DNA from 4 places in the Thalassospira sp. CH_XMU1458 genome. Region 2 is predicted to be linked to each of the others. Evidence: predicted binding sites of a transcription regulator. Region 2 holds the regulator's gene; each other region holds the start of a gene.
The links. The regulator PhoB, encoded in region 2, activates phosphate uptake and scavenging genes when phosphate is short. The targets are predictions, from matches to a motif close to TNTCATAAAACTGTCA.
Positions count from the first base shown of each region.

Region 1: WBY09_RS06400 (inorganic phosphate transporter) is a predicted target of PhoB. The motif match lies at 5,619-5,634, and genes of this name have one in related genera.
Region 3: phnD (phosphate/phosphite/phosphonate ABC transporter substrate-binding protein) is a predicted target of PhoB. The motif match lies at 1,397-1,412, and genes of this name have one in related genera.
Region 4: phnC (phosphonate ABC transporter ATP-binding protein) is a predicted target of PhoB. The motif match lies at 5,982-5,997, and genes of this name have one in related genera.

Region 1 covers NZ_JAYMDW010000001.1:1,433,798-1,441,385, forward strand. Annotated here, with positions in the region: gene WBY09_RS06380 (lipid A deacylase LpxR family protein) at 1-382, opposite strand, end outside; gene WBY09_RS06385 (DUF2189 domain-containing protein) at 655-1,491, opposite strand; gene WBY09_RS06390 (hypothetical protein) at 1,538-1,822, shown strand; gene WBY09_RS06395 (AsmA family protein) at 1,958-5,536, shown strand; gene WBY09_RS06400 (inorganic phosphate transporter) at 5,707-7,233, shown strand; gene WBY09_RS06405 (VUT family protein) at 7,465-7,588, shown strand, end outside.
Region 2 covers NZ_JAYMDW010000001.1:857,334-864,921, reverse strand. Annotated here, with positions in the region: gene uvrC (excinuclease ABC subunit UvrC) at 1-719, opposite strand, end outside; gene folB (dihydroneopterin aldolase) at 1,197-1,637, opposite strand; gene WBY09_RS03880 (SDR family oxidoreductase) at 1,738-2,508, opposite strand; gene WBY09_RS03875 (calcium/sodium antiporter) at 2,575-3,537, opposite strand; gene WBY09_RS03870 (cation:proton antiporter domain-containing protein) at 3,804-5,552, shown strand; gene phoB (phosphate regulon transcriptional regulator PhoB) at 5,633-6,331, opposite strand; gene phoU (phosphate signaling complex protein PhoU) at 6,349-7,071, opposite strand; gene pstB (phosphate ABC transporter ATP-binding protein PstB) at 7,094-7,588, opposite strand, start outside.
Region 3 covers NZ_JAYMDW010000003.1:544,339-551,926, reverse strand. Annotated here, with positions in the region: gene fumC (class II fumarate hydratase) at 1-376, opposite strand, end outside; gene WBY09_RS16550 (DeoR/GlpR family DNA-binding transcription regulator) at 524-1,369, opposite strand; gene phnD (phosphate/phosphite/phosphonate ABC transporter substrate-binding protein) at 1,527-2,525, shown strand; gene phnC (phosphonate ABC transporter ATP-binding protein) at 2,608-3,405, shown strand; gene phnE (phosphonate ABC transporter, permease protein PhnE) at 3,402-4,208, shown strand; gene phnE (phosphonate ABC transporter, permease protein PhnE) at 4,202-5,026, shown strand; gene glpD (glycerol-3-phosphate dehydrogenase) at 5,028-6,548, shown strand; gene WBY09_RS16520 (glutamate--cysteine ligase) at 6,627-7,588, opposite strand, start outside.
Region 4 covers NZ_JAYMDW010000003.1:29,739-37,326, reverse strand. Annotated here, with positions in the region: gene WBY09_RS14210 (alpha-D-ribose 1-methylphosphonate 5-triphosphate diphosphatase) at 1-995, shown strand, start outside; gene phnN (phosphonate metabolism protein/1,5-bisphosphokinase (PRPP-forming) PhnN) at 992-1,597, shown strand; gene WBY09_RS14200 (DUF1045 domain-containing protein) at 1,646-2,347, opposite strand; gene WBY09_RS14195 (chloramphenicol acetyltransferase) at 2,443-3,090, opposite strand; gene phnE (phosphonate ABC transporter, permease protein PhnE) at 3,093-3,905, opposite strand; gene phnD (phosphonate ABC transporter substrate-binding protein) at 3,974-4,990, opposite strand; gene phnC (phosphonate ABC transporter ATP-binding protein) at 5,061-5,906, opposite strand; gene WBY09_RS14175 (Ldh family oxidoreductase) at 6,211-7,206, opposite strand; gene WBY09_RS14170 (META domain-containing protein) at 7,440-7,588, shown strand, end outside.

The sequences.
Region 1 (7,588 bases), 580 kb from region 2:
GGTCATTGGGCTGATTTTCAGCAACCGTGATGTCGTCGGGCGTGTACATGGTCTGGCCCAAAGAATAGCTGGTGCGAATGCGCCCCTCGGATGCGAAAAACGGGATTTGCTTGGCAACGTTCAGAAAGCTCGCCGGGGCATTATCCTCTGGCGAGATAAAGGCAAGCCGCACACCGTTGGTGTAATGCTGATCACTGTTTGTCGGCGTGAACAGATCGTTTTCAACCGAAAGCGATACACCCCATTTGTCATCCGGGGTCCGGGTAGATTGCGGGCCATCGGCTGTATTGGTTTGTGCAAAAGCCCCTTGGGTACCCGCAAGCAGCGCGAACAGGGATGCGGAAACGGCGATAACGTGGCGGAGCGCACGGGCTTGATGCATGATCAAAAATAACTCGTAAATGCAGATGGTTGCCAGATGCTGATCTGTTGCCGACTGATCTTGGACAATTTATGGCAACGACGCCAGTGAAGTTTGCGGGTGCGTGATCGATATCTCGCTGCCTTATACGCAGGTCAATCGCCACAAAGCTTAAACTGCTGGTCGAGATATTTGTTCCCATGCATGCGTCGGTTCTGCGCAAATAATTTGCGCAACAAAAAACGCCGCCCTTGGAATGGGCGGCGTTTACAGATCAGTTAGCAGAAAGATGCTTACGGAACCTGACGGCGCAGGCGGGCGACTTCAGCCTGACTTTCATCGATGATCCCGCGATAGGCATGCCAGCTTGAAAAGCCCAGAAGCGGCATGGTGATGGCAAGCCCGAACAGGAAGACGACCATCCCGCAAGCAGACAGGATGGCAATCACGGCCCCCCATCCAATCAAAACCTTCCAGTTTTTGCGAAACGCCGAAACGCTGATGATAACGGCGGTAATCACATCGACATCGCGATCAACCAGAAGCGGGATCGATACCACCGATACCGCAAAGGCAATCACCGCCAACACCCCACCCAGCAAACCGCCGGTAATCAGGAAGGTGATTGCATCGCGCGAGAAGAAGGTTTGCCAGACCAGCACATCAAGCGATGGCATGGTGCCGTTGTAAAACAGGGCAAAAAGCAACATCGCAATGCGTGTCCACGCCAAAAAGAACAACATCAGCAAAACACCGATGGCGCCGATCTGGCCGGGATTGCGACGAAAACCATTCAGGCTGTGCCACAGGGTAACGTTTTCGCCCATCTCAAGACGGCGACTGGTTTCATAAAGTCCAACCGCAAGCACAGGTGCCAACAGCATAAAGCCCGCCGCAAGTGGCAAGGTCAGATAAGGTTCACCAGAACGGAAAATGCTGAGCACGATCAGCCAACCGGCAATGGTGCAAAACGCCCCATAGGTCAGGCCGATGGCCGGGGTTCGTTTGAAATCGCGCCAGCCTGCTTGCAGCCAGGCGCCTGATTGGTCGGTGGTGATGGTGCGTACAACGATTCCGCGTTGACCGGCGTCGACCGCTTTTTCCGGCGTTTCGATTATTGTATCGGTCATTTTAATCCTCCCTGTCGCGATTGCGTACAACGATCATCCGGGTGGAATGAAAGTCAGGATTGAATTCTTTTTCTGTTTTATAAAATGTATCATTTCGGAGGCCGATTTCCACCATCCAATTGATTTTAAACTACGTATTTCGCCGTTTGGTAAATTCGCAAATGGCGTTAAAGGTTTTCTTTCCGGGTATTCCGGTTCTATTTTTAATTTTTCAAAACAGTGCAATATCTGCCCGATGCTTGATCAAAGCCCTGCTTTGACACACATGAAGATGGTGCCGATGGAACTCATCGCACGATCCCGGCGTTACGGATGGATCAAGCTTGCCTGAAATTAGCTTTAATCTTTGGCCATTTTCTGTTGCGAGAGTCATCACGAGCCTTATGCTTTCGAACAAGAAATCAAACCTTTGTGGGTCGCGGCCTTTTTGGGCGGGGCGACCATGCGATCTAGCGGAGCCTGACTGTTGAAAAAAATCCTTGTCGCAATTGGTGCACTTCTCGTGGTTCTTGTCGCCGCGTTGCTGATCATTCCGTCATTGATTGACTGGAATGGCTATAAGGCCGAGGTCAGCCAGGCTGTTCGCGAGGCGACCGGACGTGAGCTTGATCTTGCGGGCGATCTGTCGATGTCGCTGATCCCGTCACCATCCCTGTCGGCAACGGATGTCAGCCTTGGCAATGTACCGGGCGCACAGGATGCCGAAATGGTGTCGATTGACGAGGTCCGGGTTTCCGTTGCGCTGATGCCGCTTTTGACCGGCAATGTGCAGGTGACCGAAGTCAGCCTGATCAATCCGGTGATCGCGATTGAGACCTTTGAAGATGGTTCGAACAATCTGGTATTTGACCCAGCGCAGGCCGCACGTTCCGGCCCGGACGCGGGAACGATCAGCACGCCGGGTACAGGTACTGAAACCACCCCGGCACCAGCCGAGAGCGCCGAGGGCAAGGCTGATGCTACGGACAGCACCGACAGTGATTTCGCCAGCACCATTCAGGTCGACCGTCTGGAAATTGAAAACGCGACCATCATCTATCGCGCGCCGGGCTCCGAAGAACGGATCGAGGGGCTTACCCTTGGCATATCGGCAGAGACCCTGAATGGCCCGATGGAGGGTGAAGGGTATGTTTTCTATCGCGGTATTCCGCTAACATTTGCGATGAATGTCGGGCAGATCAGCCAGACTGCACCGTTCCCGGTTAGCCTGAAACTGGGCATTGACGAGGTCGATGGCGGTGTCACCGTTGCCGGACGTGTCGATCTTTCAACGGATAATCCCGGTTTCGACGGCGAGATTGATGGCAATTTCGATGACCTGCGCGAAGCCGCCCTTCGGATTGCCGGCGACGATGCCGACATTCCCGATATAGCGGCCAAGCCGTTTGATCTTGGCGGGCACATCACGGCCAATGCCAAATCGGTAACGCTCAATGATCTTTCGATCCGGTTTGGTGAAACCCGCGGATCTGGCGCGATTGCCATCGATCAGGAACCGAGCCTCAATGCCGATGTTGCGCTTCGCTTCAATCAGCTTGATCTTGATAGCATCCTTGTTCTGGCCGATATGGGCAATACAGGCGCATCGCCTGCGTCCAGTGACGCCAACAGCGCGCCGGAAGCATCAAGCGACGCGGCAGGTGGCGCACAATCGATCCCGTCGCAAAGCTCGGTCAAGAAAAACGGTGCTGCCAATGCACCGGCGATCCCGGCGGATTTGAAGGCGTCGATCGATTTTGAAGTCGAAACCCTGATCTACAACCAGACGCCGGTCCATAATGCGCGGATCAACGCCGCAATTGCCAATAGCAAGATCACGCTGAACGAAGTCTCTGCCGGTCTTCCCGGCGGGACAGATGTATCTGTCTTTGGCAGCATTTCCGGTAATACGCCGGACTTGAGTGCCGCACTTAGCTATGAAGTGGCATCCGAAAACATTCGTGCGGTCATGCGTTGGCTGGGTGTTGATGTCGACGGCATTCGTGCCGACCGTCTGCGCCGGTTCTCCTTGACCGGCGGGATCAAGGGCACATCCGAACAACTCAATATTTCCGATCTTGATCTTCGCGTCGATGACACCGCCATTCGCGGGGCTGTTGTTGCCAATCTCGGCGGATCGGGCCTGCCTGCCTTGGGCATTGGTCTGAAGCTCGACCGGATCAACCTTGATCAGTATATCGCGGCTGCGCCGGATGCCGAAGTTTCCGTCTCTACGACTTCTGAGGCGGGCGGCAATGCATCGACCGGTGCGGCATCATCTTCATCGGATGCGGGCAATGCGTCTGCTGCCAAGCAGGATATGGTCAAGATCATCAAGGATGCGCTGGCACCCCTTGAAGGCATGGCCGCCAATTACCGATTGGCCGCTGATGAGATCATCTCTTCTGGTGTGTCGGTGCGTGGCATTTCAATTGATGGCAGCCTTAATGGTCCGAATATTACCCTGACCAATTTTGCGGTTGCCGATGCAGCTGGTCTTGCCGCCAGTGCAAAGGGCGCATTCAACGGTTCGGCCGATGTGCCGGCATTTGATAATTTGTCCGTGCGTATCACGGCCAAAACGCTGGAGCCGCTGGCGAAGCTGACGGGTATTACCCTCCCGGCACCGGCAAGCAGTTACAAGAGTGTTCAGGCAAATCTGGACCTGAATGGCCCGGTCACCGGGCCGACGGTTGCACTTGATGTGTCCAACCCGCTTTTGCAGGTTGCTCTTGATGGCGTTGTCTCGGAAATGCTCGGCAGCAATCCCGGCATTGATGGCAAGCTTGCCGTTCAGGCATCCAGCCTGAACCGTGCGCTGGAGCTTTTGGCACCAACCTACACGCCATCGGGCAATCTCGGCCGACTGGCAGTTTCCGGCACTGTGAAGGGCAATGCGCAGAATGTCGCGGTCGATGGGCTGAAGCTTATCCTCGGCGCATTTGAAACGTCGGGCAACGTGCGCTTTGATGCTTCACAGGCACAGCCCAAGCTTTCTGTCGCACTTTCCGGTGGCAAGCTTGTGGTGGATCCGTTCCTGCCAGCAGAAAAGCGTGCAAGCCTGATGCCCGGTATGGGCAGCGGCCCGCGCAAGGCAGCGTTCAATCTGCCGAAAACCACGATGGTTACGCGCGTTGATGCCCGCGACGGCACGCCGTGGGATGACACCGTGATTGATGTCTCGGCCCTTCGTTCGATTGATGCTGATATTGCGGTTGCCCTGGATCAGCTTGATTTCGATACCTACAGCCTGATCAATCCGGATCTGAAGGCAACGTTGGTTAACGGGCTTCTCAGCATTCCGAGCTTTACCGGGCTTCTGGGGCAGGGGGATCTTGCGATTAACGGCACCTTTGATGCGCGCAACACTGATGTGCCCAAACTGGCCCTTGCCGGTCGTTTGGACAGTGCGCGGATCGAAAGTCTGGTGCCGATCCGGGTGGCAAGTGACACCATCCTTGGCGGACTGGGACTGACATTTGATGCCAATGCGCAGGGCAATACATCCCGCCGTCTGGTGTCGGCCCTGAACGGTACAGCCAATCTGGTTTTGAATAATGTGCGGTTCAGTAATGCCGATAAACGGCCGCCGGATCCGCGCCTGAATATCGAAGCACTTCTGCGTCAGGGCCCGCAGGCCATGGTGGTTGAAGGTGTTGGCAACAACGATCTCATGCAATCGCTTGAAGCCGACATGACCATCACTAACGGCATTGCCAAAACCACCCGTGTCGAAGCACTGTCGCGGGTCGGCACAGCGGATGCGGATGCGACCCTTGATTTGCCGCGCTGGGTGATGGATACGCAGGCTGATTTCGATTTCTCCGAAAAGATCGAAGAATTGCCGCCGTTCAGCGTCTATGCCAAAGGCAAGATCGATGATCCGGTCATCACCGGACGCATGGACAAGGTTGCCGTTCGGGTTCTCGACAACCTGATCGACAAGGCACTGGGCGGCAGCGGATCAAGCAATGATTCATCGGGAACGGGTGGCTCTGGTGGCGGCTCTGCCGAGGATGCGGCCAAAGGCCTGCTGAAGGGGCTTTTGAACCAGTTCGGTCGCTGATATCAAATCCCTTGAAAATGTTGGAAAACGGCCCCGTTTTGTGGGGCCGTTTTTCTTTATCCTCAAAGACTTATCCGAAGGTCGTCATAAAACAGCAAAAAAACCTTAACAAAGAGGTCCGGCTTCGACATGATCCGCCCGTCGATTCCCTTTGATGGTAACGGTTGATTATGTCGGTAAAGAAAACTGCTCTGGATAAGGATCTCAAGTGGCAAAAACGCATGGATGCGGGGCTGGGTGAAACAGCATCGATCAGTGCGAAGCTTGGTCTGGCACTTGTCTTCCTGCTTGCCTGTAGTGCGTTTGTCGCCTTTCACATGGGCGGACTGCCGCAAAGTGGCTTCCTGATCGCCGCCGCCGTTATCGGTGGTTATATGGCGCTGAATATCGGGGCCAACGACGTTGCCAACAATGTTGGTCCGGCGGTGGGTTCCAAGGCGCTGACCATGGTTGGTGCCCTTTTGATTGCGGCCATATTCGAGGCCGCCGGTGCGATCATTGCCGGTGGCGATGTTGTCGGCACGATCAAGAACGGCATTATTGATCCCACCCAAATGCCCGATGCCCAAACCTTTGTCTGGGCGATGATGGCAGCCCTTCTGGCCGCGGCCCTTTGGCTGAACCTGGCGACCTGGTTTGGCGCGCCGGTCTCAACCACGCATTCGATTGTTGGTGGTGTCATGGGGGCTGGTATGGCCGCCGTTGGCATTGGGGCGGTAAACTGGCCGACCATGGGCACAATCGCCGCAAGTTGGGTGATCTCGCCGGTTCTGGGTGGTTTGATTGCTGCCGGGTTCCTGGCCTTTATCAAATTCCGCATTCTTTACACCGAAGACCGCGTGACCGCTGCACGCAAATGGGTTCCGATCTTGGTCGGCGTTATGGTCTCGGCCTTCACGATGTATCTGATGATGAAGGGTGTGAAGAAAATCTGGAAGGCCGAAACACCGGTTGTGATCGCCATTGGTGTTGCCGCGTTCTTCCTGACCGTGATCCCGGTTCGCAAGGCCGTCTTCCGTGCTTCGGCCAGCATGACCGGCCGTCGCAAGGAAATCGCATCGCTGTTTCGCATTCCGCTTGTCGTCTCAGCAGCCTTGCTGTCCTTTGCGCATGGCTCGAACGATGTTGCCAACGCGATTGGTCCGCTGGCCGCCATTGTTTCCGGTGTTGATAGCGGTCAGATCGTGACCTCGGCCCCGATCCCGATCTGGGTGATGGTCATCGGCGCGCTTGGTATTTCTGCCGGTCTGATCCTGTTTGGTCCGAAACTGATCAAGACGGTTGGATCAAAGATCACCAAGCTTGATCCGATCCGTGCCTATACCGTGGCATTGTCGGCGGCCCTTACGGTGATTGTCGCATCTGCACTGGGTCTTCCCGTCAGTTCGACCCACATTGCGGTTGGTGCTGTGTTCGGGGTTGGTTTCCTGCGTGAAAGCCTGTCGCATCGCCGTCGTAAGGTCGCATCGCCGATGTTGGTGGACCGTCCGGAAAACGAACAGGGCGATGAACATATCGAAGCGCTTCGTCAGATTGACCCGAGTGAGGCCGAAAAGGCCGAGAAGAAAATGCGCAAGCGTCTTCTGGTGCGTCGTCGCTATGCGGTGACGATTGCAACCGCGTGGGTGGTGACGGTTCCGGCCGGTGCCTTCCTCGGCGCGCTTCTGTTCTTCACCATTCGTGGCATCATGCTGTAACTTAAAACGAATATGGTTTCGCGGCGCGGCGCCCCATTTTCCCCGGGGCGACTTGCAGCGATCTGCAGCGGCGATCAGGTTTTCCTGATCGCCGTTTTTCCTTGACCGGACCTTGGTCTGCGCGTAAACAGCCGCACCAAAGTTACACAGAATCCGTTCGTGATCGTCGCCCAGTATGGTGGGCCGCGAGTTTTGTTATGCGTGGGTTCATTTGATGAGAAGGGCTAACAGATGAAAGCGATCATTTTCGGTGTCCTCGCCATGGCGGTGACCGTTGTTGCATCGAACATTCTGGTCGAATACCCGCTGCCCGGCGTTCTGGCGGACTGGCTGACCTATGGTGCCTTTACCTATC
Region 2 (7,588 bases):
AGGATTTTCTGGCTGCGCCCCGTCAAAAAGTCGCGGCAGATATCAACAAGCTCGTCATATTCCGGCTTGGAAATGCGATCGACACATGGGGCGGCACAGCGTTTGATTTGATAAAGCAAACAGGGGCGCGAGCGGTTGGAAAACACCCCGTCGGTGCAGGAGCGCAGCAAAAAGGCGCGTTGCAGATGGTTGATGGTGTTATTGACCGCCCAGGCCGAGGCAAACGGGCCAAAGCAACTGCCATCCTTGGCGCGTGCGCCACGATGTTTGACGATGCGCGGATAGTCGTGATCCTCGGTGATCAGGATATAGGGGAAGCTTTTGTCATCGCGCAGCAGGATGTTGTAGCGCGGTTTGAGCTTTTTGATCAGGTTGGATTCAAGAAGGAGTGCCTCGGCCTCGGTATGGGTGGTGATGATTTCCATCCGCACCGTCTGGGCCACCATGCGGGCAATGCGGATCGGCAATTGCATGATGCGGGTATAGGAGACCACGCGTTTCTTGAGGTTCTTGGCCTTGCCGACATACAGCACGCGTTCCTTGTCATCGATCATGCGATAGACACCCGCCGAGCCCGGCATGGTTTTCAGCGCATTTTTGATCGCCTCCACCCCGCGTGCTGCCCCGCCGTCGATTTTATCACCATCAAGCGACAAACCGATTTCCCGTTTCGGGGCATCATCCCCGGTCGGGTTTTCGGGGGAAACAGGTGGCTTCATCAAGGCACTCCGAGATCACGTGAGGCTGCTGCTGGTCAGGCGAGCTGCAATCGACACTAAAATACATTCAAAGTTGTGACAGCCGTCACAGGCAAACGCGAATTGAAACATAGCTGAAAAGATTAACATCGCAACCGCGCCGAGGGGAATCGCCATGCCAAAAAAGATGTCCACCAAGACTGTGGATAACTATGTGGGTAATCGGGGGGTGACTTCCTGCACCCCTTGAGAGTCTTAACGTTCTATGAAGTGCACAATTATTGAGCAAAACAGTTAAGTTATTGATTTTAAACAATAAAAATACTGTCAACGTGAAATCATTCGGTAATAGAGTCGTAAAAAATGAATATTTTCCTTTGAATCACATTCGCCAGATGCTTGTGAATAAGCACGGATGCGATTCGCACCAGAGGAATCACAGAGTCCCGTGGATTGGCCGTCTGAAAAAGTAAATTTTTTCGGGAAATTGCGTATCGATCAGCGCGCGATATTGTGGCGTTCGATTTCCACACCAACCGCAGCGGCATCTTCAAAAACGTCGAGCTTTTCAACCCTGACGATCACCTTGCGCACACGCGGGTCGGCAAGACACATGTCGGCGAGTTTTTCCCCAAGGGTTTCCACAAGGTTGGTGTGACCATCCTGGCAGATGCGGCGCGTGCCGACGACCAGATCCTCGTAGCTCAGCACGGTGGTGATATCATCATTCTGGACACCGTCACCTTCGAGCACGGCAAGGTCGAGGTTGATGCGCACGCGTTGCGGGGCTTCTTTTTCGTGTTCGTAAACACCGATGGAGGTGTGAATGATCATGTCACGCACGAAGACACGGCGCAGGTTGCCTGCACGATCTGCATGGGGCACATCGGCAAATGGCAATGTCGTAATTTTGGCATCCTGTTTAAGGCCTGCGGTCATATTCCGGTCTTCCTTGTGCTGCTTTGTTGCGGGTGCCTTAAAAATCACCACGCAATTCCGGCCCGATGTCTGGCAGCGATTTAACGATCACTGCCGGGCATCATTCGTTGGGCGCATCTTCTTCGCCACTGGGCGCCCAATCGAGGTGCTGCCCGCCGTCAAGCGCTAACATTTGCCCGGTGATGGCCGGCGCGGCAAGGAAAAATCGAACCGCGTCGCAAATCTCTTGCGGGTTTGTCCCTATTTTCAGGGGTGTTTTTTCGCACTGCGCGTCGAAATCTTCCTGTGTTTGTCGGCTACTAGGCAGTGCCGGCCCCGGCCCGATGGCATTGACGCGAATTTTTGGCGCAAGGGCCAGTGCCAGCGTCTGGGTCAGGGTCCAAAGCCCGGCTTTGGACAGGGTATAGGTCATGAAATGCGGGGTCAGGTTCCAGACACGCTGATCAATCAGGTTGAGGATCATACCCTGACAGTTATCTGGCAGATGCTTTGCAAATTGCTGCGAGAGGATAAACGGCGCGCGCAAATTGGTTTCCATATGCAAATCCCAGCTTTCGCGGGTTGCGGTTTGCACATCATCAAATTCAAAGGTCGAGGCGTTATTGATCAGAACCCCGATCGAGCCAAGTTGCCTGGTTGCGTCGGCGACCAATTGATGGGTTGCATCTTCGTTGGTCAGATCGGCCGAAACAACGCAGGCCTTTCGGCCAAGGTCGCGGACCTCGTCGGCGACAGCTTCGGCGTCTTGTTTGGAGCTGTTGCAATGAAGGGCGATGTCATAGCCGTTGCGCGCCAGATCCAGGGTCAATGCACGACCGATGCGTTTTGCCGCACCGGTGATCAGAACGGATTTCGGGAATTGACCTGTCATTGTTGCCTCGATCCTTCGCAAAGTGTGCGGACCGTCATGAGACGGCGCGCGAACTGATTGAACTGTCTATGCTACGACAAGTTGGAAGACATAGACCAGATAGGCAATCACGAATGCAATGCCGGTGATGCGCGAAATCTTACGCATGGCATAGGCAACACCGAGCAAGCCCACGGTTACCGCCAGCATGATCCAGATGTCGGAATTCATGATCTGTTCAGGCACCGGGATCGGTGCGATCAGCGACACACCACCAATGATCACAAGCAGGTTCAGAAGGTTCGAGCCAAACACATTGCCCAGTGCCACATCGGAATGCCCGCGGAAGGCGGCAACCACCGATGCGGCAAGTTCCGGCAGTGACGTGCCAAAGGCAACAAGGGTCAGGCCAATGACGGCTTCGGATACGCCAAACTGACGGGCGACCGAGACCCCGCCTTCAACCAGCCATTCCGCACCAAACATCAGCGCCACAATCCCGACGACAGTCGCGATGATCGGCCTGGTCCAGCCTTTGGGCTTTTCGCCGACTTCGTCGACTTCTTCTTCATGCAGGTGGCTGGCTTCGCTTGGTGAATTTTTGTCGTGCTGATAGGTGAAGTACCAGATGGCCGCCAACACACAAAGCATCACCGCCCCGGCCCAGCGTTCGATCACGCCAAACATGCAAAAGGCAATAAACAGGACCGTGCCCAGCAACATGGTGCCGCCATCACGCACCACGGTGACCCGCGAGGCCGCCACGGGTTTGAGCAAGGCAACGGCACCCAAAATAAGCAGGATATTGGCAATGTTGGAGCCAACAACGTTGCCCATCGCGATATCGGCCGTGCCCTTAAGCGATGCATTGAGCGAGACGACAAATTCCGGTGCTGACGTTCCGGCGGCGACAATCGTCAGACCGACGATCACCTTGGAAACGCCCAGCAAAAGTGCAAGACCAACCGCCCCCCTTACGATGAATTCACCACCTGCTGTCAGCAATACAAGGCCCGCGATGATCTGAAGATAGGGGATAAGCTGTTCCAAAATATCTGCTCGTTTCAAAAGCGATTAAACCGGCCCGGTGTCAGGCCCGCGGAAGATGGCATTTGGCAGCGCGAATGGCAAGTCATCAGGCGGTGACAATCGCCACAGCCCTTAATAGCCCGATTGGGTCGTGAATTTCGCAAATGCCACAAATTTACCCACGACTGGCAGGGTTATTTTCGTTATCGTTGTAATCTCGTTATTTTCAGGCATTTAGGTCCTGATACCCATTGATTATTTGACCGCCTTCCGGAACGAATTTCGCCATGCATCACAGCGTCCTGTTTGAGCTGTTTCTTATTCTGACTGCCGCAATCATTGCGGTGCCGATTGCGCACAAGCTGCGTGCGAATTCGATCATCGGCTTTCTGATTGGCGGGTTCTTTATCGGGCCGTTCGGCTTTGGCCTGATTTCCGAACGCGAAGACATTTCCACCGTTGCCGAACTGGGCGTGGTTTTCCTGCTGTTCATGATCGGGCTGGAGCTTTCGCGGGATCGTTTGCGGGTGATTGGCGGGCGGTTTGCCGGTCTGGGCGTTTTGCAAATTCTGGTGTCGATGGCAGCCCTTCTGGGGCTTCTGGTTGTCATGGAATTCCCGCTGCCGACGGCCCTGGTGATTGCAGGGGCCCTTGCGCTTTCATCGACCGCGATCATCCTCAAACAGCTTTCCGATGACAAGCAGCTTAATACCCGGTTTGGCCGTGCGGCCCTTGCCATTTTGTTATTGCAGGACGTGGCGGTTGGTCCGTTCCTGATCATGGTGCAGGCGGCAGGTGATGCCGGCACGGAAACCAGCCCGTGGATGAGCATCCTGCTTGGTTTCGGGTCGGTCGCGTTGCTGTTACTCGTCGGGCGGTATGTGTTGCCGCGTCTGTTTCGCTATATCGCGTCGCTCAAGAACCCGGAACTGTTTGCCATCGGCACGCTTTTTGTTGTGCTAGCCGCAAGCACATTGACCGAGGTTTCCGGGCTTTCAATGGCGCTGGGTGCGTTTATCGCCGGGGTGATGTTGGCCGAAACCGAATTCCGTCATCAGATCGAAGCCGATATCTCGCCGTTCCGCGGCGTGTTCCTGTCGCTGTTCTTTATGTCGGTGGGCATGTCGGTTGATGCCGACGTTGTTTATAACGAATTTGGCACCATCGTCATGTGGCTGGTGCTGTTGCTGGTGATCAAGACGGCGGTTTTGTTCGTTCTGGCACGCGCGATCCGGTTTGAAACCGGCCTTGCCATCCGGGTAGCCATGAGCTTGGCCGCCGGCGGTGAATTTGCCTTTGTGATGTTTGCCCTGGCCGCGCAAAATGGCGCGGTGCCGCTTGAAATGGCCGCCATGCTGATCCCGGTGGTGGCGATTTCGATGGCGCTGACCCCGACGCTTATCAGCCTTGGTCACAAGATCGAGGAAAAGCTTCATCCCAAGGAAGAAGACCAGCTTGGCAAGATTGCCGAGGAGTCCGAGGGCATCCACCAGCATGTTCTGGTGATCGGAAGCGGCCGTGTTGGCCGGGTTCTGGCCCGGTTGCTCAAGACGCGCAACATTCCGTTCCTGGTGCTTGATAGTGATGCACAGCAGGTTTCACGCGGCCGGGCAGAAGGCCTTCCGGTTTACTTTGCCGACGGGTCCAGACCGGAAACTTTCCGGGCGGCACACACGGATGAGGCAAAAATTGCGGTTGTTGCCATGGGGAACCCGCATGCGACCGAGAAGACGGTCGCCCTTTTGCGCCAGCATTACCCGCATCTGAAGATCTTTGCCCGCGCGCAGGACATCACCCATATCGGGCCGCTGTCGCGCCATGGGGCGGATGCCGCCATCCCGGAAGTTCTCGAAACCGGGTTGCGGTTATCCGATCACGTTTTGGCGGCGTGCGACGTGCCGCAGGAAGATATTGATGCCGAAATCGCCAAATTCCGCCGTGCGGACATGCTGTTGATGAACGAACTGGCGCCGCGCCCGCAGCGCAAACCGTCAGGTTCGGAGAATGCGGACAAACCGGCGAAGAAAAAAAACTGAAGACGTTACGGCCTTAGAACAAAAACCCCCGCGGCACGCTGCAGCGGGGGTTTTTCATTAGATCGCGTATCGAAACCGGCTTAGGCAGCGGTTTCAGAGTCCAGTGCATAGCCCGCCGCACGGACGGTGCGGATGATATCGCGCGTGCCCTTGACGTCATTGAGCGCCTTGCGCAGGCGGCGGATATGCACGTCGACTGTGCGGGTTTCGACATAGATATTCGGGCCCCAAACCGCGTTAAGCAACTGTTCGCGCGAGAAAACCCGCCCCGGATGTTCGAGGAAATAGCGCAGCAGACGGAACTCGGTCGGGCCAAGATGGATCGATTTTCCATTGCGGCTGACCCGGTGGGCGGCGAGATCCATTTCGATGTCGGAATAGATCAACTGCCCTTGTGGTTGCGCCGGACCGGACCGGCGCAAAAGCGCGCGGATACGGGCGAGCAGCTCGCCAATGGCAAACGGCTTGGTGACATAGTCATCAGCCCCGGTATCAAGACCGCGGATGCGGTCGCCTTCTTCGCCACGTGCTGTCACCATGATCACCGGCAAATCGCGGCTTTCAGGCTTGCGGCGGATCTGACGGCAGACCTCGATCCCCGACATCACCGGCAGCATCCAGTCGAGCAAAACCAGATCGACATGGGTTTCAGCCAGAATTTTCAACGCTTCGTCACCGTCACCGGCTTCGACAACCTGCATCCCCTCGCGTTCGAGGTTGTAGCGCAACATGGTTACGATTGCTGCCTCGTCCTCGACGATAAGAACCGTTGGGTCCATCTTCCTATGCTCCCGTGTCAGTCATTCGGTTCGACAACAGCGAAGTTCGCTGCGTCGTTTTTTGGCCGGTCAATCCCCGGCAGGTCTTCGCCCTTGATCCGGTAATAGATCGTTTCGGCGATATTGGTTGCGTGATCACCGATACGTTCGATGTTCTTGGCAATGAACAACAGATGGGTCGATGCGGTAATGTTGCGCGGATCTTCCATCATGTAGGTCAGCAATTCGCGGAACAGCGAATTGTACATATCGTCGACTTCCTGATCGCGTTCCCAGACCCGGTGGGCCTTTTCGGCGTCGCTTTCGATATAGGCATCCAGGACATCCTTGATGATTTCCTGGGCCAGCTTGGCCATGTTCGGGATCGCCTGAACCGGACGGATCGGCGGGATCTGGTTCAGCACCTGCGCGCGTTTGGCGATGTTTTTGGCAAGGTCGCCAATGCGTTCAAGGTCGTTTGACAGCTTAAGGGCCGTCACCACCTGACGCAGGTCATCTGCCATCGGCTGACGCAGGGCCAGAAGACGGACGGCAAAGTCCTGGACTTCCTGTTCGAGCACATCAATGCGCTGATCGGACAGGATGACTTTCTCGGCCAGTTCGGAATCGCGTTTGACGATGGATCTGATCGAGGAAATAAGCTGGCTTTCAGCAAGCCCGCCCATTTGCGAAATGATGTTGTTCAGACGGGTCAGTTCCTCGTCGAACGAACTTACGATATGGGTATGTTCATCAGCCATTTATGCGTACTCCTGGCGTCGCTTAACCGAAGCGGCCGGTAATGTAACCCTTGGTGCGTTCGTCCTTCGGGTTGGTAAAGATCTGATCGGTTTCACCGACTTCAACCAGCTTTCCAAGGTGGAAGAACGCGGTGCGCTGCGACACACGGGCGGCCTGCTGCATGGAGTGGGTCACGATCACGATCGTGTAGTTCGAACGCAACTCGTCTATCAGTTCCTCGACCTTGGCGGTCGCAATCGGATCAAGGGCCGAGCACGGCTCATCCATCAGGATGACTTCCGGGCTGACGGCAACCGCACGCGCAATGCAAAGGCGCTGCTGCTGACCACCGGAAAGACCGGTTGCCGGCGATTGCAGGCGATCTTTGACTTCTTTCAGAAGACCGGCACGTTCGAGCGAGGTCATGACGATTTCATCAAGCTCATCACGCGAATTGACCAGACCATGAATACGCGGGCCATAGGCCACGTTGTCATAGATCGATTTCGGGAACGGGTTCGGTTTCTGGAACACCAT
Region 3 (7,588 bases), on a different contig from region 2:
GCTTGCCCAAAATCTCGCACGCCCGGTTGGCGATGACTTCATTGGTGTTCATGTTGGTCTGGGTACCCGATCCGGTCTGCCAGACAACCAGCGGGAAGTGATCCAAAAGCTTGCCTTCGGCCACTTCGGATGCGGCGGCCTCAATCGCCTTGGCCAGTTCCGGATCAAGGTTATCAAGGGCGGCATTGGCGCGCGCAGCCGCCAGTTTTTGAACCCCGAACGCCTTGATCAGGGCATCTGGCATGCGTTCACCGCCAATGCGGAAATTCTGTCTGGATCGCTGGGTTTGCGCCCCCCAATACCGATCAGAAGGCACATCAATTTCGCCCATGGTGTCCTGTTCGGTACGGGTGGTCACTGGATTGGTCACGATCATAATCCTCCGTGTCAGAAACAAACTGACCGGGGCGGGAACCCGGCATTCAACACAATAACGCGCTGTGCCGGGAAATATGGTTTGGAATCAGGACGAACGCAAACTCAACCGTGACCAAATTGTAGTTTGACCGATCTGTTTGTCGGTTCAGGCCGGACCATGTTTTTCATCACACCATGCCAAAAGCCGTATTCCCGCCCGTTCAAGCTGGGACGCGAATTCCGGTTCGGGTCTGCGATCCGTGATGATGCCGGTAAGCGCTTCAAGCGGGGCGACATTTTCCAGATAACGTTGATCAAACTTCGTATGATCAACCATCAGCCAGGTTTCGTCTGATCGTTCCATCATTGCCCGTTTAACGGCCACCGCCCGGCGGTTAACGTCACTAAAGCCCTGCCGCGAAATGCCCGATGCCCCGATAAAGGCAATATTGGCATGGAAACGGCGCAGATATTCGACGGTATCGTTGCCATAGACCGCGTTTTCACGACGATCAAACTGGCCCGGACACATCAAAACATCATCATGATCGGCAAGTTCGGCCATGCCATGCACCACCGCATAGCAATTGGTTAGAAACGTGCGTGGCAGTTTTGTTGTGCGGGCCGCCAGAAACGGCGCAATCTGGGCCACGGTTGAGCCGGCATCAATCATTGCCACATCGCCGGACCGCACCATGTCGGCCGCCAGCATGCCAATCCGTTCAAACCCGGCCACCGCCGATAACTGGCGTTCTGCCAGATCGGGCTGATGGCCCATGGGCCGGGCCGATGCGCCACCGAACTCGCGTTTGATCAATCCATCACGGCTCAGCGCATCAAGATCACGACGGATGGTTTCGGTTGCAACATCGAATCGCTCTGCAAGTGTGGCAACTCTCACATGAGGGTGAACCTGTAACTCTTGTAAAATACGACGCTGCCGCTCTTTTTTTCCCAAACGCAAAGCCACATCCCCCTCAATTATGGCCGGTTTTGTGCCAATAGCAGGCATCTTAGCAATCCTGAGCGAAACCTTTTGTTACAGTTTTGTGTTGATTTTCCAACTTTTTCAAATTCATAATGTTGATTAAAGCAACAATAAAAACAACAAAACCACATTCAAAAACGGCGGAAAGCCGTCATTCACAGGGAAGAAAGGTTCGAAAACAGTGTTTTCAATTCCGAAAAAAACCGACAGTTTAAAGCTCACCACCCTCCTTGCCGCAATCGGCATGGTCGGCATGGCATCCACCCCGGCCGCGGCGGCAGATGACTGCATCGCACGCGGCGATCTTGACCCGATGTATTGCGACATGGACGGCGACCTTGTTGCCGATGCCCCGCCCGCAGACCAGCAGGTCGATCCGGACACCCTTGTCTTTGCATATACCCCGGTCGAAGACCCGGCCGTTTATGCCGATATCTGGGACCCATTCCTGCAGCATCTTGAAGAAGTAACTGGCAAGGACGTTCACTTCTTTGCCGTTCAGTCGAACTCGGCAGAAGTCGAAGCCATGCGTTCAGGCCGCCTGCACGTTGCCGGCTTCTCGACCGGCCCGACCCCGTTTGCCGTCAACCTTGCCGGTGCGGTTCCGTTTGCCCTGATGGGTGCGGATGATGGTCGCTTTGGTTACACGCTTCAGCTCTACACCCGTGTAGACAGCGGCATTGATACCCCGGCTGATCTTAAGGGCAAACGCGTTGCACATACCTCGCCGACCTCGAACTCGGGCAACCTTGCACCGCGTGCACTGCTTCCGGGTCAGGGCATCGTTCCGGAACAGGATTACGAAGTTGTCTATTCCGGTTCGCATGACCAGTCGATCCTGGGCGTTGTCGCCGGTGACTATGATGCCGCCCCGGTCGCGTCCGAAGTTGTCGAACGTATGGCCCAGCGCGATCTCTATGATCCGAACGAAGTCAAAATCATCTATGAAAGCAAGCCTTTCCCGACCACTTCGTTCAACTATGCCTACAACTTGAAGCCGGAACTGGTCGAAAAGATCAAGGAAGCCTTCTTTACCTTTGACATGAAGGGCACCGCCCTTGGTGAAGAATTCAAGGGTGTGTCGAAGTTCCTGCCGATCACCTATCAGGAAGACTGGGCGGTTATCCGCGAAATTCAGGCTGCCAACGGTGTGAAATACACCCCGGACAACCTGAAGTAATTCCTGATTTTCCAATCGATCCGAACTTTGCAGGGCCTGCCTTGGCAGGCCCTGTGCCACCCATTTCATTCGGGGTAACGCAATGCTGCGTATCAAAGAACTTGTAAAACGCTATGGCGAAGAAAAGGCAGTGTTGAAGAACCTGAACCTTGAAGTGCCGGGCGAAAGTGTTGTTTCCATCATTGGCGCATCAGGTGCGGGCAAAAGTACCCTGCTGCGTTGTATCAACCGCCTTGTCGAACCGTCTTCGGGCTCCATCGAACTCAATGGCACGGAACTGACCAAGCTTGAAGGCAAGGCGCTGCGTCTGGCACGCCGCCGCATCGGCATGGTGTTTCAGGGCTTCAACCTGATCGACCGTTTGACAGTGATGGAAAACGTCCAGTCCGGTCGTCTGGGCTATCTTCCGGCATGGCGTGCGGTAGCCCGCAAATACCCGCAGGAAGACATTGATCGCGCCTTTCATCTGATGGAACGCGTCGGGATCGCCCATTATGCCGACAAACGTGCCGATGAACTTTCCGGCGGTGAACGCCAGCGTGTCGGTGTGGTCCGCGCCCTGATGCAGGAACCTGAAATCCTGTTGGCCGATGAACCGACCGCATCGCTTGATCCGAAAACATCGCGTCAGATCATGGAACTGCTGCGCGCGCTCGCATCCGAGCTGCACCTGCCGGTTCTGATCAACATCCATAACGTCAATGAAGCCAAGGAATATACCCAGCGGATCGTTGGCATGCGCTTTGGTCGCATTATTTTCGATGGCGAGCCGGTCGACCTGACCAATGACGCCATGGACGATATCTATGCCGGTGTGCCCGCCGAAGAACGCGGCGACGCCGAAAGCAGCACCCACCTGCGTGAGGTCGCCGCACGATGAGCAGCACCGTTCAAAAAACGGGCCGCACATGGAAGAAGCCCCCCTTTATTGCCAACCCGATGTTGCGCTGGGGACTTCTGATTGCTGTTGTTGCCTATGTCTGGTGGGCCATCACAACCCTGCCATTCGACTGGGAGCGCATCCAGGACGGTGTCCCGCGTGCGATCCGCATCTTCAAGGGCGCCTTCCCGCCAAGCTTCATCCGTGGCGAGTTGCTGTTTGACGGCTTTATGGAAAGCATCAAGATTGCCATTGTCTCGACCCTGCTGGGGCTGGCACTCAGCGTTCCGATTGCCTTTGCATCGGCGTCAAACATCGCCCCGAAATGGCTTTACACCATCGGGCGTGGCGTGATCATCGTTGCCCGTTCCTTCCACCCGGTCATTGTCGCCATCCTGTTTGTCAAAGCTGTCGGCTTTGGCCCGCTGGCGGGCATTCTGACGCTTACGGTCTATTCCATCGGTTTCGTTGCCAAAATGCTGGCCGAACGGATCGAGGAAACTGACTGGGGTCAGGTCGAGGCGATCCGTGCTGCTGGCGGGGCGACATTTGTCACTCTTCTGTATGCCGTGATCCCGCAAATCATGCCCCGTCAGATCGGTCTTTCGATCTATCAGCTTGATAGCAACCTGCGCGCCTCTGCCATTGTTGGCATCGTTGGTGCGGGCGGTATCGGATCGACCCTTCTTAATGCCTTCGGGCGTTATGACTACGACTTTGCGCTGGCGATTACCCTTTGCATCATCGGTGTGATCCTTGTCAGCGAGGCCATCAGCGGCCGGATCAGGAGGAACCTATGGTAGCCACCACCCAACCTACCGGACCGGAAGCAATCGCCAACCGCGAATGGTCCCGCTATACCACCAAGGAACGCTGGCGGCGTTATGGCCTGACCGCGCTGGTCGCACTGGCTGTCGTCTGGTCCTTATCGACCATCAACATCATCTGGCCGTGGCTTTGGGATGCCCCGGAACAGATGGGCGATCTGTTTGCCCGCATGTTCCCGCCATCGCTTGAAGGCTGGCAGGAAATCGGCTGGACGCTTCTGGAAACCGTCAATATCGCAACCATTGCGACCTTCTTTGCCGTGTTCCTGTCCCTGCCGATTGCGTTGATCGCAGCCCAGAACACGACGCCGAACCGTTTCACGCTTTGGCTTGGCCGGTTCATTCTGGTGTCGTCGCGTTCGGTCAACACCATCATCTGGGCGCTGCTGTTTGTGGCTGTGTTCGGACCGGGTGTCTTGGCCGGTATTCTGGCGATCATTTTCCGGTCGCTTGGCTTCCTTGGCAAATTGCTGGGCGAAGCGATCGAGGAAATCGACCGTGCCCCGATCGAGGCACTGGAATCTGTTGGTGCATCGCGCTTCAAGATTCTGGTCTATGGCGTCATTCCGCAAGTCATGCCGACCTTCTTTGCCGTATCCATCCTGCGCTGGGACATCAACCTGCGTGAAAGTACGGTTCTGGGTCTGGTCGGTGCTGGCGGGATCGGCATCATCCTTCAGGGGGCGATTGATACCTTTGCATGGCAAACGGTTGCCACGATCCTTCTGGCAATCATTGGTCTGGTCATTATTGGCGAAGCCATTTCAGCTTACCTGCGTAAAAAGGTGATCTAACGTGACCGGAACTTACGACCTTCTGGTCGTTGGCGGCGGCATCAACGGGGCTGGTATTGCCCGTGATGCCGCCGGTCGCGGGCTTTCTGTTCTTTTGGTCGAACAGCGCGACCTTGCCTCGGCCACCTCTTCTTCCTCGACCAAACTCATCCATGGCGGTCTTCGATATCTTGAACATTACGAGTTCCGTCTGGTGCGCGAAGCACTTCAGGAACGCGAAGTTCTGTTGGCTGCTGCCCCACATATCATCTGGCCTTTGACATTCGTTTTGCCCCATCACAGGGGCTTGCGTCCGAAATGGATGCTGCGTGCCGGATTGTTTCTTTATGACCATCTGGCAAAACGCAAACGCCTGCCCGGATCACGTGCCGTTTCGTTTAACGGCACGCCAGAAGGCCAACCGTTGAAATCTGATTACGCCGGCGGTTTTTCTTATTCCGATTGCTGGGTGGATGATGCCAGGCTTGTGGTCCTCAATGCACAGGACGCACAGGCACGTGGGGCTGATATCCGAACGCGTACCAGATGTGCCTCACTGGTGCGTCATCACGATCACTGGAATGCCGAGTTGATCGGGCCCGATGGTTCCCGGCAATCGGTTCAAGCGAAAGCGGTGGTCAATGCCGCAGGGCCGTGGGTCACCGAGATGGTTGAAAATGCCGGGCTTGGCAAAAAGGCCGCCGGTCTTCGACTGGTAAAGGGCAGCCACATTGTGGTTCCGCGCATTCATGACCATGATCATTGCTATATCTTCCAGAATGGCGACGGGCGCATTGCCTTTGCCATCCCCTATCAGCAGGACTACACCCTGATCGGCACCACCGATGTTGCCTATTATGGCGACCCGGCACAGGTCAAAATCAGCGATCAGGAAATCGACTATCTGCTGGATCTGGTGAATGGCTACCTCGCCAAACCGCTTACCCGCAAGGACGTGGTTTGGGACTATTCCGGTGTGCGACCGCTTTATGACGACAAGAACGACAATGCGTCGGCGGTAACCCGCGACTACGTGTTTGATCTTGATACCGGCGACACCGGAAGCTCCGCCCCGATCCTGTCGATCTATGGCGGCAAGATCACCACTTATCGCAAGCTTGCCGAACATGCGATGCAGAAACTGGCCCCGGTTCTGGGCAACGATGCCAAAGACTGGACGGCCAACTCGGTTCTGCCCGGTGGCGACATGCCCGGCGGCGATTTCGATGCGTTCCTTGCCAAGACCAAGGCAACCTATGACTGGTTGCCAAGCGGATTGCTGTATCGGCTGGTGCGATGCTACGGTACGGCAATCAGCAAGATCGTTGGCACGGCGACGTCGCTTGGCGATTTGGGCCCGGAAGTCGCGCCAAACCTTTACGAGGCAGAACTCCACTACCTGATGGCCAGTGAATGGGCGTGTCGCGCAGATGATGTTCTGTGGCGCCGAACCAAACTTGGCCTCGGGATGCAGCCTGATCAGGTCGATGCCATCGAAAAATGGTTTGCCGCCCAAACCCGGCTTGATCGGGCTGCGCAGTAACCCTCAAAAAGAGCAACCTGCAAACATCAAAAAAGGGCAGCGATTTCACTGCCCTTTTTTATTGCGTATTCGTTGGCCTTAGTAGGCGTATTCCTTGAACAACGGATCGACCGAGCCGTTCCATTCGGTTTCGTACTTATCAAGGAATTCCTCAGCCAGGGTACGGCCGCTTTGCGCAACGTCATCAAGGCTGTCAAGGAAGTGGCTTTCATCATCGCCATAGCCATCCATGCGACCACGGTTCTTAAGACCCTGACGGGAAATCGCCAGAACGTCTTTCGACAGATCCTGAACCGTGCCGTTTTTGAACGGGGTGGCAAGGGCGGTGCGCGGAACATCGTTGCGAAGCGCTTCACGTTCGGCAACCGACAGGCCCTTGACCAGATCCCATGCGGCATCAAGGGCGGCGTCATCATACAGCAAACCAACCCAAAGGGCCGGCAGCGCACAGATGCGTTTCCACGGGCCACCATCAGCACCGCGCATTTCAAGGAACTTCTTAAGACGCACTTCCGGGAAGGCCGTGGTCATATGATCAGACCAGTCATTCATGGTCGGGCGTTCGCCCGGCAAAACATCAAGTTTGCCATCCATGAAATCACGGAACGACTTGCCTGCTGCATCAATGTATTTGCCGTCGCGATAGACGAAATACATTGGCACATCAAGCATGTAGTCGACATAGCGTTCAAAGCCAAAACCGTCGTCGAACACGAACGGCAACATGCCACAACGATCCGGATCGGTATCGGTCCAGACGTTTGATCGTGCCGACAAGAAGCCGCTTGGCTTGCCATCAACAAACGGCGACGCCGCAAACAGGGCGGTTGCCACCGGCTGAAGTGCCAAAGAGGTTCTGAATTTCTTGACCATGTCGGCTTCGGAACTGAAATCCAGATTGACCTGAATGGTCGAGGTCCGAAGCATCATGTCCAGACCAAGGTTTCCGACCTTGGGCATGTAATTTTTCATGATCTCGTAGCGGCCCTTGGGCATCCACGGGATGTCTTCACGTTTCCATTTCGGATTATGGCCGACAC
Region 4 (7,588 bases), on a different contig from region 2:
TGATGCCGGGCCTGGTCGAGTTGCATACCGACAACCTCGACAAGCACCTGACCCCGCGCCCGAAGACACGCTGGCCAGCAACAGCCGCCGTTGTTGCCCATGACAACCAGGTTGCCAGTGCCGGGATCACCACCGTGTTTGATGCGGTATCCATCGGTGACGTCAATGAAGGGTCGGAACGCATTGTCAGACTGATTGAATCGGTCAATGCCCTTGAACACGCGCTGGAAAATGCATTGCTGCGCGCCGATCACAAGCTCCATCTGCGCTGCGAAACATCCTTCCCGGGCATGGTCGAGGCCCTTGGTCAATTGATCGACCTGCCTCTGGTCAGCATGCTTTCGGTGATGGATCACACACCGGGTCAGCGCCAGTTCGTCAGCCTTGATGCCTACTACACCTACTATCAGGGCAAATACGGCCTGAACGACGAGGAAATGCGCAAATTCATCGCCACCCGCCGTCGCGATGCCGAGCTTTATTCCGAAAAGCACCGCCGTCATGTGGTCGAACAGGCCCATGCGAAGGGCCTTGCACTCGCCAGCCACGATGACGCAACCGCCGAGCACGTCGCCGAGGCGGTTGCAGACAAAATGACCGTGGCTGAATTCCCCACCACGCTTGAAGCCGCCAAGGCATCCCATGAAGGTGGACTTGGTGTGATGATGGGGGGCCCGAACCTTGTGCGCGGAGGATCGCATAGCGGCAATGTTGCTGCCGGTGATTTGGCAAAGCACGGCTATCTCGACATCATATCAAGCGACTATGTCCCGCACAGCCTTTTGCACGGCGCGATGAAGCTGTTTGACGAGTTCGAAGGTTACGATCTGCCACGCGCCATTCGCACCGTGTCGCTTAATCCGGCGACCCAGGTCGGGCTCGATGATCGCGGCGAGATTGCGGTTGGCAAACGTGGTGATCTGATCCATGTACATCATTCCCCGCACCATCCGATTGTACGCGGCGTCTGGCGCGAAGGCGTGCGGGTGTCATGACCGGCGCGCCTGCACATAATTGCAGATCAGGATACGGACTTCTGGTCCTTGTCGTTGGCCCAAGTGGTGTTGGCAAGGACACCCTTCTCGATGCAGCGCGCGAAAGACTTGCCCAAGACAAGCAATTCTGCTTTCCACGGCGCTGCATCACCCGCCCGGCCGGATCGGTTGGAGAAACACACATCCCCGTCCGGCCCGAAGATTTCGGACAAATGGCACGTCAGGGAGCGTTCCTGCTGAGCTGGATGGCCCATGATCTGGGATACGGCATCCCGCGCCATGTTCTTGGCGAGGTCGAGGCAGGCAAAACCGTCATCGTCAATGTATCGCGCAGCGTCATTTCAGATGCCTGTGCCCTTGTCGGGCAAAACAACGTCCGGGTGATCAGCATCCGCGCCAGCAGCGAGGCATTGCGCAAACGGCTTGAAGCCCGCGGGCGCGAAGATGCCCTTGATATCGAACGTCGGCTTGCACGCGCATCCGCCTATCAGGTTGAGGGCGATCATGTTGTTCATGTTGACAACGATGCCGATCTTGAAACCGGCATCGCGCGCTTCATCCACGCAATTGAAATGCCACAACCAATTGCAAACCGCGCCTGAGGCTCTTTCAGCCATCCAAAAATGCTGCACCTTAAAAGCGCAGCATTTTTATCCTGCCAATGAGAAACGTTTCACCAGTTTGAACGGCTTCTGATCCCCCGGATCACCAAACAGACAGACTTCGCGGACAGTAAATGGGTTCTGACACAGCGGTGCGACCAAGCCTGAAAGTGCCGCTTTGAGGGGATCGATCTGATCGTCTGACAGCTTGTTGGTCAATGTCAGATGGAAGCGGAATTCTTCCATGACATAGGGATAGCCCCAGCGCACAAGATAGGCTTCCTGCCGATCCGTCAGACCGCTAGCACGGCGCTTGTTCATTGCCGCTTCGTCTTCGGGCTGGCGAAAATCATCGAGTTCGCGCACCAGTGTTGCCGCAAGGGCGGCCAGATCTGCGACCGGTTCGGTCGGAACAAGTGCCAGAAAACGACCAATCGCCTTTAAGACCAGATGTCCGCACGTTACCGGTGCAGTCGTTTTGCAAAGTCGCGAAACGGTGGTTTCCAGATCGCCACGATCCATGCCGCGTGGCAGTGCAAATGGCGGTTTCAGAGTACCATGAAAACCATAGCGACTTGGCGACGTCGTTGCCGCCACAATCTCGGCTTCCGTCAAGCCCGCAACAGTTGGACGAGCCAACTGGTTTCCGGTTTCCGGATCCCGCCCCAGCCAGGCATTGCCAAACTGCCCCAACGCGCTTTGCGGTTCTGGCGCATAATAAAGCGCGTAGCGTTGATATTGGTCGGTCATGAGTGAACTCTGGAAACGGGTGACGCGGCAAGAAATGCCAAAGGTCAGTAGCTTAACCTTCGGCATCCATCAAATCATTGGGAAATATTGATCGGTTAAACCGTATCGTATTTCAGGCAAAAGTCACGCACCGGAAGCGTTCGAAAATCCTGCAATCTTTCGCGTAGCATTTCATGCGACCAATCCCACCAGCGAATACGCAGAAGCGCATCGACGATGTCTGCCTCGAACCGGGGGCGCAGGGGGACTGCCGGAATACCTGTCACAATCGTGTAGGGCGGGACATCCTTGGTCACCACCGCACCCGATCCCACGACAGAACCGATGCCGATGGTTACACCACCCTGCACAATCGCGCCGTGCCCGATCCAGACATCATGTTCCAGACGCACGCGTTTTTCGCGACGCCAGTCAAAGAACGCCGGATCATCTTCGCCCAGTTCATAGGCGCCGGAGCGATACTGGAAATGATGCATCGACGCCCGATCCATCGGATGCTGTCCCGGGTTGATCCGGGTATGGGCAGCGATGTTCACGAACTTGCCGATATCGGAATAGATGATTTCGCTGTCATTCACGACATAGGAATAGTCATCCATTTTCGTTTCGCGCATCGAGGTACGTGCACCGACTTCGGTCCAGATCCCCATTTCGCAATCAACGACAATCGCTGTTTGGTCAATCGTGGGCTGTTCCGACAATGCCTTCATTGCCGGTTTGGCCTGCGTAATGTTGAAAGCCATGATCAGGTCACCAGTTTACGCAGACGCTGGGACACCATATCAAGCAGGCTGACCGAAATAATGATGATGATCATGACGGCGGCTGTTTCCGCGTAATAGAAGCCACGGATATATTCCCACAGCACCATGCCGATACCACCGGCCCCGACAATGCCCAGCACAGTCGCCGAACGCACATTGCTCTCGAAACGATAGAGCGAATAGGAAATCCACAACGGCAAGACCTGCGGGATCACGCCAAAGATGACTTCCTGAAGCGCATTGGCCCCCGTTGCACGAATGCCTTCGACCGGTTCGGGATCAATTGCTTCGACTGCCTCGGAAAACAGTTTGGCCAGAACGCCCGTGGTGTGAATCCAAAGGGCCAGGACACCGGCAAACGGGCCAAGCCCGACCGCAACAACGAACAACATGGCAAAGACCATTTCGTTGATCGCGCGGAAGGAATCCATCAGGCGACGGACCGGCTGATAGACCCAGACAGGGACGATATTTTCAGAAGAAAGAATGCCAAACGGGATCGAGCAAACGATTGAAAGCGCTGTGCCCCAGATCGCAATCTGGATGGTGATCCACATTTCTGCGACATACATCTTCCACATCAGGAAGTCGGGCGGGAAGAAGCCCTCGGCGAAGTCGACCATGTTGCCGCTGTTTTCAAACAGCGCCATCGGGCGCATATCTGCCCCCTCCCACGACATGGCCAGAAGTCCAAGGATGATCGCCCAAAGCAGGAAGCTTGATGCCGACCGCTTAAGGTCACGCGGCGGAAGCTCCGTTGCGACAGATGATGTCGAAGAAATGCTGCTGTTCATCGTTCAAATCCCGGAATTAAAAGCAAACAGGGAGCGCACCTTTGATGCACTCCCTGTCGAAAAGTCGGTTACTGGTAGGCAACCAGGATGTCGAGTTCAGCAAGTTTCTTGTCGATCTCGGCAACACGTTCTGCTTTTTCTTCAGCAGAAAGCTCTTCGGTGTTCTGGATTTTCAGCTTGTCCTTGAACAGGGCCAGCTGACGGATCGGGTAAAGCTGCGCGTTCGAGCTTTCCATGAAAAGACCCATGCCATCGGAGTTGTTGGCAAGAACTTCCTTGGCGCTTTCAACATCACCGAAACGACCGTAACCAAGAAAGAATGCCTTGATTTCGGATTTCAGTTCGCGCGACAGGTCTTTACGGTAAACCATCGGGTCAGACGGGATCAGCGGCGAGGTCCAGATGACTTTGACCTTGTCCGTGATTTCCGGCTTGTTCATTTTGGTACGGCCAAGCTGCTCGGAGTTGTTGGCAGCAACATCAACCTGCTTGTTGGCAGTCGCCATCAGGTTGGTTTCGTGGTTGGCGTTACGAACGGTCTTGAAGCATTCCTTCGGGTCAACGCCGTTTTTCGCGAAGACATAATAGGACGGAACCAGGAAGCCCGAGGTCGAGTTCGGATCACCGATACCGAAGTTCAGCGAACCATCACATTTCAGCATGTCTTCAAGGGTTTTGACCTTGTCGTTATCAGCCTGGGTGATGATGTGGGAGTAGTAACCGTTCGAACCATCGGATTTGGAGGTCTGAACGAAGACTTCGCCACCGGCGCGGTCAACAGCTTCCATTGCCGACTTGTTACCAAACCAGCCAACGTGAACCTTGCCAAAACGCATGCCTTCGATGATGCCGGCATAATCCGGTGCAAAGAATGCCTCGACGTCTTTGCCAAGTGCTTCTTCCATGTCATCGATCAGCGGCTGCCACTGAGCTTTGAGGTTGGAAGTAGATTCTGTCGAAATGATACCGAAAACGATGGTTTCCGGATCCTGTTCGAGTGGCTTGAATTCAACATCGGCCTTGGCAACGACGGATGCCAGCATCGTGGCCGCAAATGCTGCGGATGCGATTGTCTTAACGTTCATAAGAAGTCCCCTGTCAGAATAGATTTCGACATGTTTCGAGAAGGTAAGGCAGTCATGACAACTGGCCCGGCTAGCTTGTTGCGACAGCCAGGTCCTTTTCTGCGATGGGCCGTGTAACGGGCTCTGCGGCCTTTGCCGCACCATCGGCAAAAAGTTCGGAAGAATGTTCGCCGTAAAGTTCCTGAAGGAATTGCGGCGTCAGTTCGCTTGACGGTCCGTCAAAAACAACTTCACCATCGCGCATGGCGATGGTGCGTTTGCAGTAGTCTTTTGCGTAATCAACCTGATGAAGCGATACGATGACGGTGACGTTGTCTTCGCGGTTTACGCGATCAAGCGTGTTCATCACCTTGCGGGACGATGCCGGATCAAGCGATGCAATCGGCTCGTCAGCAAGAATAAGTCGAGCACCCTGGGTAATGGTGCGCGCAATCGCCGCGCGCTGTTGCTGACCACCCGAGAGGTTACGTGCCTTTTTCGACGCATGGGCATCAATGCCAACACGATGAAGCGCACTCATGGCGCGCATCTTTTCGGTTTTGGTAAACAGACCAAGCGACCCGCGCCATGCCGGCACACGGCCCAAAAGCCCCATCAGGACGTTGGTCAGAACCGAAAGACGGCTAACCAGATTGAATTGCTGGAAGACAACACCAATCTCGGAGCGCACCTTGCGGGCACCGCGTGAAATCTTGCCATTTTCCTGAATGGTTTCGCCAAACACCACGATCTTGCCGCCATCGCGATCACCGCGCAGCAAACCGGCAATATGACGGATCAGTGTGGATTTACCCGAACCCGATGCGCCAATCAGCGCCACCATCTCGCCTTCCCGCACCTGCAGTTTGACGCCGCTAAGCGCACGCTTGTCGCGGGTAAAGCTTTTGTTCAGTCCAGAGATATCTACAACCAGCATCAAAAGAGTCGCCTGAATGTGTTTCGCTGGAAGAAGAAGCTACGCACAAACCGCGACTCTACGGTGACACTGATGTTACAGTTCGATGATTACGCAGAGCATATTGCCCCGACAACAATTAAACTTGTCTATACATCAAGAATTCATCGAAGTATTCACCGGTAATTCCGAAATTATTTCTGTAACATTTTCAAAATTGTCAGCAAGCATTTGTCTGATGAATGTCCAATTTTAAAACTACAGAACAGTCAAACATTCGGCATCAACGATTTTGACACCGAGATAGACGGACCAATCGCGAAATTTATTTAATTTGACTGATGGTCTCCATGACGTCGTCTTCGATCTCAAGCCCCTCCGCTTCGGCAAGTGCGCGTGCCTGCTTGCCGCGACGCCCCGGCAAACGAACACCTTCTTCTGCGGCAATCTCGTTGGCAATATAGGCGAGGTGATCCATTACACCGACACCGCCGGTTGCCTTGGGATCAATGGCAATGATCAGTTGTCCAAGCGCAGGCGGTGCGCCTTTGTCATCAAAAAGTGACGAAGACTGGTGACCGAACTGTGCACCGGTAAGACCAGCCGCAAGAAGTTCCACCATCATGGCAAGTGCCGCCCCCTTGACCCCACCTGCCGGGATCATCGTGCCATCAATGGCTTTGACCGCATCGGTGGTCGGATTGCCATCCACATCAAGCGCCCAGTCATCGGGAATGGCGACGCCCTTTTGCTTGGCAGCCATGATCTTGCCGCGCGCGACCTTTGAAAGCGCAAGGTCGATGATGATCGGATCACCGGCATCCCCGACCGGTACGCCAAAAGCAATCGGGTTTGTGCCAAACATCGGGCGCCGCCCATTCCATGCCGCCATGGCCGCCGGGGCATTGGCAAACATCATCGCCGCCAATCCCTTTTCCGCCAGACGTTCGACCGTAAGACCCATCACCCCCGCATGATGCGATCTGTGGATTGCGGCAATCGCAATCCCCTGGGTGCGGGCCATGTCGGGCAAGTGATCCATCATCAGATCCAGTGCCGGATAGGCAAATCCATGCTGCGCATCAATGCGCAAAACGCCAGGTGTCGGCTTTTCAAAGATCGGGCTGATCATGCCATCAACCTTGCCGACCTTTGCCTGCGCGCTATAGGCCGGCACGCGACGAAAACCGTGTCCCCCTTGTCCGGATGCCTCGGCCGTCACAAGTGCAGTTGCGACCGAGGCCGCATTGTCTGCCCGCACATTGCAGCGCATCAAAGTTTCGCACACAAGTGCGTGGGCATCTTTCACGGAAATCTTCATCGTCAGGTAACCTTGATTTTCAAAGTGGGGCTTTGGAACCGGGAAACGGGCGCAAGGATAATGCGCCTGCAGGATCCGTAACATAGCCACAAGCCATCCCTGCGCGCAAAGCTGTTTTGGTTGCGACCAGAAGCGCCTTTGGCGCCAACGACTTTCAAAATATGATACCATCACCAGAATTTGCGAATGACAGGATCGCGCGGGGGCCGCGCAAGCATTACAGGAATTCAGATATGCGTCAGGTTAAACACAGGATCGTCTTGCCTTTGGCGTTGGTTGCGTTGGCATCACTTGCAGCCTGCAGCACCGCATCCACAGGCAACATGACACCGGATTGGGGAAGTGTAACTGATCAGGAATGGCAACTGGTGCAGGTCATTGA